Zobellia alginiliquefaciens: one gene and its partner. The protein of the gene in region 1 interacts with the protein of each later gene in a pairwise test. Links are inferred from orthologs where the notes say so. Each region holds a gene or a part of one and is shown on either strand. Other genes may lie near its edges.

Region 1 (3,771 bases):
ACAGGGTAGGGGCTAATTACGAACGCAATGATAAGACAAACCTACCCACAGAAAGTGCTAGAGAAGGGCTTTTGTCCAAATTAAGGGTCGTGCTCAAATGCAAGTTTGATGTTGTGGGCCAAGTGGCCGGTGTCCGTCCTACAGTAGTGGATAGGAAGCCCTTGGTGGGCCGGCATCCAGAATATCAATACGTATACGTACTAAATGGTTTTGGTTCACGCGGGGTGCTTATAGGCCCGTCAGTTTCTAAAAAATTATATGCTTTAATTGAAAATGGTGAATCATTGGACCAAGAAATAGATGTGGCCCGGTTTACGCAGAAATATTATCGCTAACTTTTTTATGGTGCTCGGTAGCTGCATTTGGGTCATAGCCAATAAAAAAATTAATCCAAATGTTTCTAGATAGCCTAATGATTATCGGCATAAAAACTATCATTGTTGCTACAATAGCAATAAAAGCAGTGGTTAAAGTTGTTCCAATGAATAAAAAGCTGATTACAAATGCTGCCACTGCAAACGCAATTCCTACCGCATAACTCACGTACATGGCCCCGTAAAAAAAAGAAGGTTCAATTTTATATTTTGTTCCGCAGGTAGAACAACGCTCGTGCATATCAAAAATTTTGCCCAAATGATACGGATTCGTATCCTCGTACATGCTCTCTTCATGGCATTTGGGACAACTTCCTGTTAAAATACTGTATAGTTTGTTTCCTTTTTTTAACATTTGCAAAACTTTAGATAAAAGTACAGTTTTAAGGTTTCTTTCAATGTAACGATCATCACAAAAAACCGTATTTTTTAATACTAAGTGACACACCATTTAGGCATGATGCCTATTTGAATCTAGAATTTTTAAAAGTATGTTGAATATCCATAACCTTTCCGTTTCTTTTGGCGGAGAATATCTTTTTGAGGAAATCTCCTTTCGTTTAAATGGCGGTGATCGGGTAGGCCTAATCGGTAAAAACGGAGCGGGTAAATCTACGCTTTTAAAAATGTTGTCCAAAGATATGCCTATTGATTCGGGTACCATCGCAATGGAGAAGAATATTAAGATTGGCTTTCTCCGCCAGGATATAGATTTTGTTCTGGGACGAACGGTTTTAGAAGAGTCGTATCAAGCCTTTGAAGAAATAAAAGCATTAGAGCTTAAGCTGGATGAGATCAACCATCAATTGGCAGAGCGTACGGATTATGAAAGCGATATCTATCATCAGCTTATGGTGGATTTGAGCGATATAACCCATCGCTATGAAATTTTGGGCGGATATAATTACCAAGGTGAAACTGAAAAAATATTATTAGGACTTGGTTTTAAGCGCGAAGATTTCGATAAAAAAACCGATACTTTTTCCGGTGGATGGCGCATGCGAATTGAATTGGCTAAACTTTTGCTGCAAAGTAATGATGTACTGCTACTGGATGAGCCCACCAACCACTTGGATATTGAGTCTATCATTTGGTTGGAGCAATTTTTAAAAGGTTATGCCGGCGCGGTAGTAATTGTTTCTCACGATAAAATGTTCTTGGATAACGTTACCAACCGTACCATAGAGATTTCTTTAGGACGTATCTATGATTATGGTAAACCTTATTCTGAGTTTCTCTTGTTAAGAGGAGAAATTAAAGAGCAGCAGATGAACGCGCTAAAGAACCAAGAAAAAGAAATTCAGCAAGCGGAACGATTAATAGAGAAGTTCCGTGCTAAAAGTTCCAAAGCATCTATGGCGCAATCCCTTATCAAAAAACTGGATAAGATGGAACGGATAGAGGTTGATCAAGATGACAATGCGGTAATGAATTTGCGTTTTCCGGTCTCCATAACACCCGGTAAGGTCGTTGCAGAAATTGATGAACTTTCTAAGAGTTACGGAGAAAAGGATGTTTTAAAGGGAATCAATCTCCTTTTGGAACGTGATAGCAAAACAGCCTTTGTGGGGCAGAACGGCCAGGGAAAATCTACATTGGCAAAAATAATGGTTGGCGATTTGGATTACGAAGGTAATTTGAAACTAGGGCACAATGTACAAATAGGATATTTTGCCCAGAACCAAGCCGAATATCTTGATGGTAGCAAAACCATTTTGGATACCATGATAGATGCTGCCAATGAGAAGAACAGAAGTAAGGTAAGAGATATTTTAGGCTCATTTTTGTTTAAAGGTGATGAGGTGGAAAAGTATGTAAAAGTACTTTCCGGTGGAGAGCGAAACCGTTTGGCTTTGGCTAAAATGCTTTTGCAGCCCTTTAACGTATTGGTAATGGATGAGCCCACCAACCACTTGGATATTCAGTCTAAGAATGTGTTGAAGCAGGCACTACAGAATTTTGATGGTACGCTTGTTCTTGTGTCTCACGATAGGGACTTTCTTCAAGGGTTGACCAATAAGGTGTATGAGTTTAAGGACAAGAAAATTAAAGAGTACCTTGGTGATATAGATTATTACTTGGATCAACGCAAAGTTGAAGATTTTAGGGCAATTGAAAAAAAACAGGAAGATCAGAAGAAAAGTGTGGCACCAAAATCCGGTGCAAATGATTTTAAAGAGCAAAAGAAATTAAAATCTTTAAAAAACAGACTCAGCTCTGTAGAGTCGGATATTGCAAAGCTGGAAAAAGAGATTGTAGAAATAGACCATCAGTTAGTAATGGACTATGACAAAACCATTGCTTCTCCCAACTTTTTTGACGGGTATGAAAAGAAGAAAAAGCAGCTGGAAGATATGATGGGCAAGTGGGAGGAAATCACCTTGGAGCTAGAAAACTATTAGGTTTGGCTCTTAAAATAGGGGGCTTGAATTTTGCTCACAACAGATAATCGAGTTTTCACAACATTATAGAGCGGTTAATCGATAATTTTTGTTTTTCATCCTCGTTTAGGCTTATTTTTGTAAGGTAATTCTGTGAGAATTGCACCCAACCTTACTGTCAACCAAAAAAAATAAGTTAGTATATGAAAAGTCTATTGAGTTATTTAGTGCTTTTTTGCATAACCGTGCATGCGGTTTGGGCCGAAGTTCCAACTAAAGAAAGAGAATCTCTTGTTGAGCTTTATAAGGCCACCAATGGCGATGAATGGCAAAGAAAATGGAATCTTGATGCAGATATCTCAACTTGGGACGGCGTTAAGGTGAGGAACAATCATGTTGTAGAAATCAATCTTTTTAATAATAATCTACAAGGGGTTATACCGGCTAGTATTGGTGATCTTGAAAAGTTAGAATCTTTGAACCTGGCTTTTAACGGTATCACTGGAGAGCTGCCTAAAGAAATAACTTCACTAACTCGGTTAAGGGTTTTAAAGATTGAAATGAATCGTATAAAAGGAGAACTTCCTTTGGAATTGGGGAGAATGAGAAGCTTAATGGAGCTTACCGCTTTTAACAACTTTATTACCGGAAGCATTCCTGAAAGTATAGGGGACATTAAAAACCTTAAAGTATTGAACTTATCCAGTAACAGCTTAAAAGGAAACATTCCAAAAACTGTTGGTGGTTTAGCGCAGCTAGAAAGCTTGGGTCTTTTTGAGAATACGCTCGAAGGAAGTATACCTTCGGAAATAGGCGGACTTACAAAACTAAAGGAGCTTGTACTTGCCAACAATCAATTGGGAGGTGCGGTGCCGGAAGAGTTTGGTCAATTGGCAAGCTTAGAGGTGTTACAGATTCAGAATAACAAGTTTGATTCATTCAAAAACTTACAATCAATGGATGAAAAGCAATTTCTGGTATTTGATTATGATAAGGAAGATGATAAAATCGACTTT
Region 2 (4,243 bases), 1.4 Mb from region 1 along the record:
TAAAACCAACTTGGGATTGGAAACGTAGATAATTTATGGTTTTGAATTTTTCAGATAGTACGGAGTTACTTGCCAATGCGGAGAAAAAAGAGCTTTATCAGAAGCTGGTCGCTCAGATTATAAAAGACTTTGGTCTTGCTAATATTTATATAGATTTGGATGTAGATGTTCTCCCTGAAGGACTCATAAGTGTTTTGAGGGAGAAAATCTACCGCCTTATAATGGAGCGCTTTGCGGAATACTTGAATTTGCTCTATATTGTAGATGTGCCGGAAAGAGCGTTCAAGGAAATTAAGGTAACGGATGTGGTAGAAGTAGCTGATCAGGTTACTTTTTTGGTTTTGAAAAGAGAGTTGCAAAAAGTCTGGTTAAAAGAAAAATATTCCTAAAAATATACCCGTACAAAAGGCATCCAGGCATTTGCATAAATACTTTTCTCGTCATCGTAAAGCACATCATAGCGAAGACCGACCGTAAAATTCCGGTCTGTATATCCCAAACCTAGAAATAGGGCGGGAGACCAGTAGTTTTCCTCCAGCGTAGAAAAATCGTTAAAAGAGAATGTTTGGTTGATGCGTAGTTGTTCCAGTTCCGCAGAAATCTGTAAGAAAGGAATAGGATTGTAAAGCGAAAGAATGCTTCCGCCATAGGCGTAGCGCTTATTATTATCATATTTGGCATAGTTGAATGTAAGGCTGACACCACTTGCAAATTGTTCGTTAAATTGATAGATGGCACTGGGAGCTACGGATGCATTGAAACCTCCATTTGTCAGTCCAAAACCTAATCCGCCACCAAATCGTACATTATTCCAGAAATCTGAAGATTTAGAAGTGTTTTGTGCGTAACAACTTATGCTGATAAGTATAAGAAATAACCCGAAAAAAAGTTTTTTTGAGATCAAAGAAAGTTTTTTAATCATTATCTTTATTTTTTCAATATTGCATACTAAGATACGCCCCGGAAATGGGAAATGTTGTATTTTTGTACCCATTTATTTGCATGACAGAGAATCTTCTATGGACAAATATTCCTTTCTAAATACCGCTCATACCTCTTTTTTTGCGGAACTATACGACAAGTATATTACTAACCCCGATAGTGTTGAGCCTAGTTGGCGAGCATTTTTTCAAGGATTTGATTTCGGAACGGAATCCGCTTTGGACGAGCTGGATTTAGAGACTTTGGTCTCAGCCAACGGAACTCAGAATAATGCTGTTGCGGAAATGCCGGAATCTCTTCAGAAAGAGTTTCAGGTCATTCGTTTGATCGATGGTTACCGTAGTAGAGGACATTTATTTACGGAAACCAACCCTGTTAGAGAGCGTAGACAATATGAGCCAACGCTTGATATCGAAAATTTTGGCCTATCACAAAGTGATATGGAAACCGTGTTCAGTGCGGGTGATGTTATTGGTATTGGTGCGAGTACTTTAAAAGAAATTATTGATCACTTACGTCGCATTTACTGTGATGCCATTGGTGTTGAGTATATGTATATTCGTAAGCCAGAGCGTATTGAGTGGATTCAAAATTGGTTGAATGTTAATGACAATCACCCAAAATTCGACAACGAACATAAAAAACGTATTCTTAGAAAACTGAATCAAGCGGTTTCTTTTGAAGGCTTTTTGCATACCAAATATGTTGGACAAAAACGATTTTCATTAGAAGGGGGCGAATCATTGATTCCTGCTTTAGATGCCGTTGTTGAACGTGCTGCAGAACTTGGTGTGGAGCAGTTTGTAATGGGTATGGCGCATAGAGGTAGACTTAACGTGCTTACCAATATATTTGGCAAAGCCGCTAAAGATATTTTCAGTGAATTTGATGGTAAAGATTACGAGCAAGAGATTTTTGATGGTGATGTAAAATACCATTTAGGTTGGACGTCTGATCGTAAAACGGACAATGGTAAAAAAATAAAAATGAACATCGCTCCAAATCCTTCTCACTTAGAGACAGTTGGTGCAGTCGTAGAGGGCATTGCCCGTGCAAAGCAAGATGCTCATTTTCCAGACGAGTTTTCAAAAGTACTTCCTATTGTTGTGCATGGTGATGCGGCAATAGCTGGTCAAGGATTAGTGTACGAGGTAGTACAAATGGCAAATCTTGATGGATACAAAACTAATGGTACTATACATATAGTAGTGAATAACCAAATTGGGTTTACTACCAATTATTTAGATGCGCGTTCATCTACGTACTGTACAGATGTAGGTAAGGTAACTTTAAGTCCGGTTCTACATGTAAATGCGGATGATGTTGAAGCTGTAGTGCATGCATCTCTATTTGCTTTGGAGTATCGTATGCGTTTTAATAGGGATGTATTTATTGATTTATTAGGATATAGAAAATATGGTCATAACGAAGGTGATGAACCTCGTTTTACACAACCAAAATTGTACAAGGCTATAGCTAAGCACCAAAATCCGCGGGATATTTATGCGGAGAAATTATTGGCGGAAGGTATCATAGAATCTGACTTTGTTAAAAAGTTGGAAGAAGAGTATAAGGCTTCCTTAGAGGAGGAGCTTGTAGATTCCCGTAAAGAGGATAAAACCGAAATCACTCCGTTTATGGCGGATGAATGGAAGGGCTTTGTCAATGTTCGTGAGTGGGAAATGATGGAGAATGTAGATACTTCTTTTGATAAAGATGAGCTTACTAAAATAGCGAAAGTTATAACCGAGCTTCCAAAGGATAAAAAATTCTTGCGAAAGGTTGATAAACTGATAAGAGATCGTAAGAAAATGTTCTTCGAATCTGATAGGTTAGACTGGGCTATGGGTGAATTATTGGCCTATGGTACTTTGTTGCAAGAGGGGTATGCCGTGCGTATGTCGGGTCAAGATGTGGAACGTGGTACGTTTTCGCATAGACATGCCGTAATGAAGGTGGAAGAGAGTGAAGAAGAGGTAATACTACTTAATCATATAAGTGATGAGCAGGCTAAATTTCAAATTTATAATTCGTTGCTTTCGGAATATGGGGTAGTTGGTTTTGATTATGGTTATGCCATGGCAAGCCCAAATACCTTAACAATTTGGGAAGCTCAGTTCGGAGATTTTAGCAACGGTGCTCAAATCATGATCGATCAATATATTTCGGCTGCAGAGGATAAATGGAAACTTCAGAACGGTTTGGTAATGTTGCTTCCACATGGTTATGAAGGTCAGGGAGCAGAACATTCTTCCGCACGCATGGAAAGATACTTGCAACTTTGCGCAAGAGACAATATGTATATTGCAGATGTTACCACACCTGCGCAAATGTATCATATCCTAAGAAGGCAGATGAAGGTGAACTTCAGAAAGCCAATGATTATTTTTACGCCTAAAAGTTTGTTAAGGCATCCTAAAGCAGTGTCTACCGTAGATGAATTGGCTTCGGGAAGTTTTCAAGAGGTTATAGATGATGAGTCTACTACTGTTAGTAAAGTAAAGTCGGTAGTGTTCTGTACCGGCAAGTTTTATTATGATTTACTAGCGGTTAAAGAAGAGCAGAATAGAGAAGATGTAGCTTTGGTTCGTGTGGAGCAATTGTTTCCGTTGCCAGCGGAAAAGATGAAGGCCGTTATTGCCAAGTATAAAAAGGCCGATGATTTGGTCTGGGCTCAAGAAGAGCCTAGAAACATGGGTGCTTGGAGTCATATGATGATGCATTTTAGTGATTCGGACAAGTTTAGGGTGGCTTCAAGAAGATTTTATGCTTCTCCTGCTGCCGGTAGTGCCGTTCGTTCAAAAATGAGGCATCAGCAAGTAATCGATTATGTATTCGATAAGACTAAGAATAATATGTCAAAACCATTACCTAAACCTAGTGAAGATTAGGGGTTGGTTGTTCAAATAGTAAAGATAACACAGCAAATAAGTATAGCATGATATTAGAAATGAAAGTCCCATCTCCGGGCGAATCTATCACCGAAGTAGAAATTGCGGAATGGTTGGTAGAAGATGGCGATTACGTTGAAAAAGACCAGGCCATTGCCGAGGTTGATTCGGATAAAGCTACTTTGGAACTTCCTGCTGAAGAAAGCGGAATTATTACCTTAAAAGCTGAAGTAGGGGATGCTGTTGCCGTTGGTGAGGTAGTTTGTTTAATAGATACGGACGGTGCTAAACCTGAAGGTGATTCTGCTGAGAAAGATTCAGCGGAAGAGAAGAAAAGTGAGCCTAAAAAAGAAGAGGCTAAGGCGCCTCAACCTGCTCCAGCAAAAGAAACTTACGCTTCTGGTGTAGCT

The links. Proteins that work in one complex are often made in the same cells at the same time.
Region 2: the proteins of P0077_RS10970 (region 1) and P0077_RS05240 interact in binary tests that used the Escherichia coli proteins (3 or more experiments, as listed by UniProt). The link is inferred for Zobellia alginiliquefaciens from one-to-one orthologs.

The regions. Positions count from the first base shown.
Region 1 is NZ_CP119758.1:2,604,421-2,608,191, forward strand. What follows is about bases 398-3,320. They hold P0077_RS10970 (ABC-F family ATP-binding cassette domain-containing protein), read left to right. Parts: upstream 398-865; coding sequence 866-2,776; downstream 2,777-3,320. Other genes in these bases: P0077_RS10965 (DUF983 domain-containing protein), read right to left, coding at 398-729; P0077_RS10975 (leucine-rich repeat domain-containing protein), read left to right, coding at 2,959-3,320. In the rest of the region: P0077_RS10960 (NAD(P)/FAD-dependent oxidoreductase), read left to right, coding at 1-335; more of P0077_RS10965, read right to left, coding at 313-397; more of P0077_RS10975, read left to right, coding at 3,321-3,771. UniProt on the Escherichia coli protein: Genetic data indicate it may be involved in ribosome assembly or function.
Region 2 is NZ_CP119758.1:1,238,951-1,243,193, reverse strand. The notes cover bases 639-4,033. They hold P0077_RS05240 (2-oxoglutarate dehydrogenase E1 component), read left to right. Parts: upstream 639-1,019; coding sequence 1,020-3,833; downstream 3,834-4,033. Other genes in these bases: odhB (2-oxoglutarate dehydrogenase complex dihydrolipoyllysine-residue succinyltransferase), read left to right, coding at 3,881-4,033; P0077_RS05245 (alpha-ketoglutarate decarboxylase), read right to left, coding at 639-922. Also shown: P0077_RS05250 (hypothetical protein), read left to right, coding at 36-389; more of P0077_RS05245, read right to left, coding at 386-638; more of odhB, read left to right, coding at 4,034-4,243. UniProt on the Escherichia coli protein: E1 component of the 2-oxoglutarate dehydrogenase (OGDH) complex which catalyzes the decarboxylation of 2-oxoglutarate, the first step in the conversion of 2-oxoglutarate to succinyl-CoA and CO(2).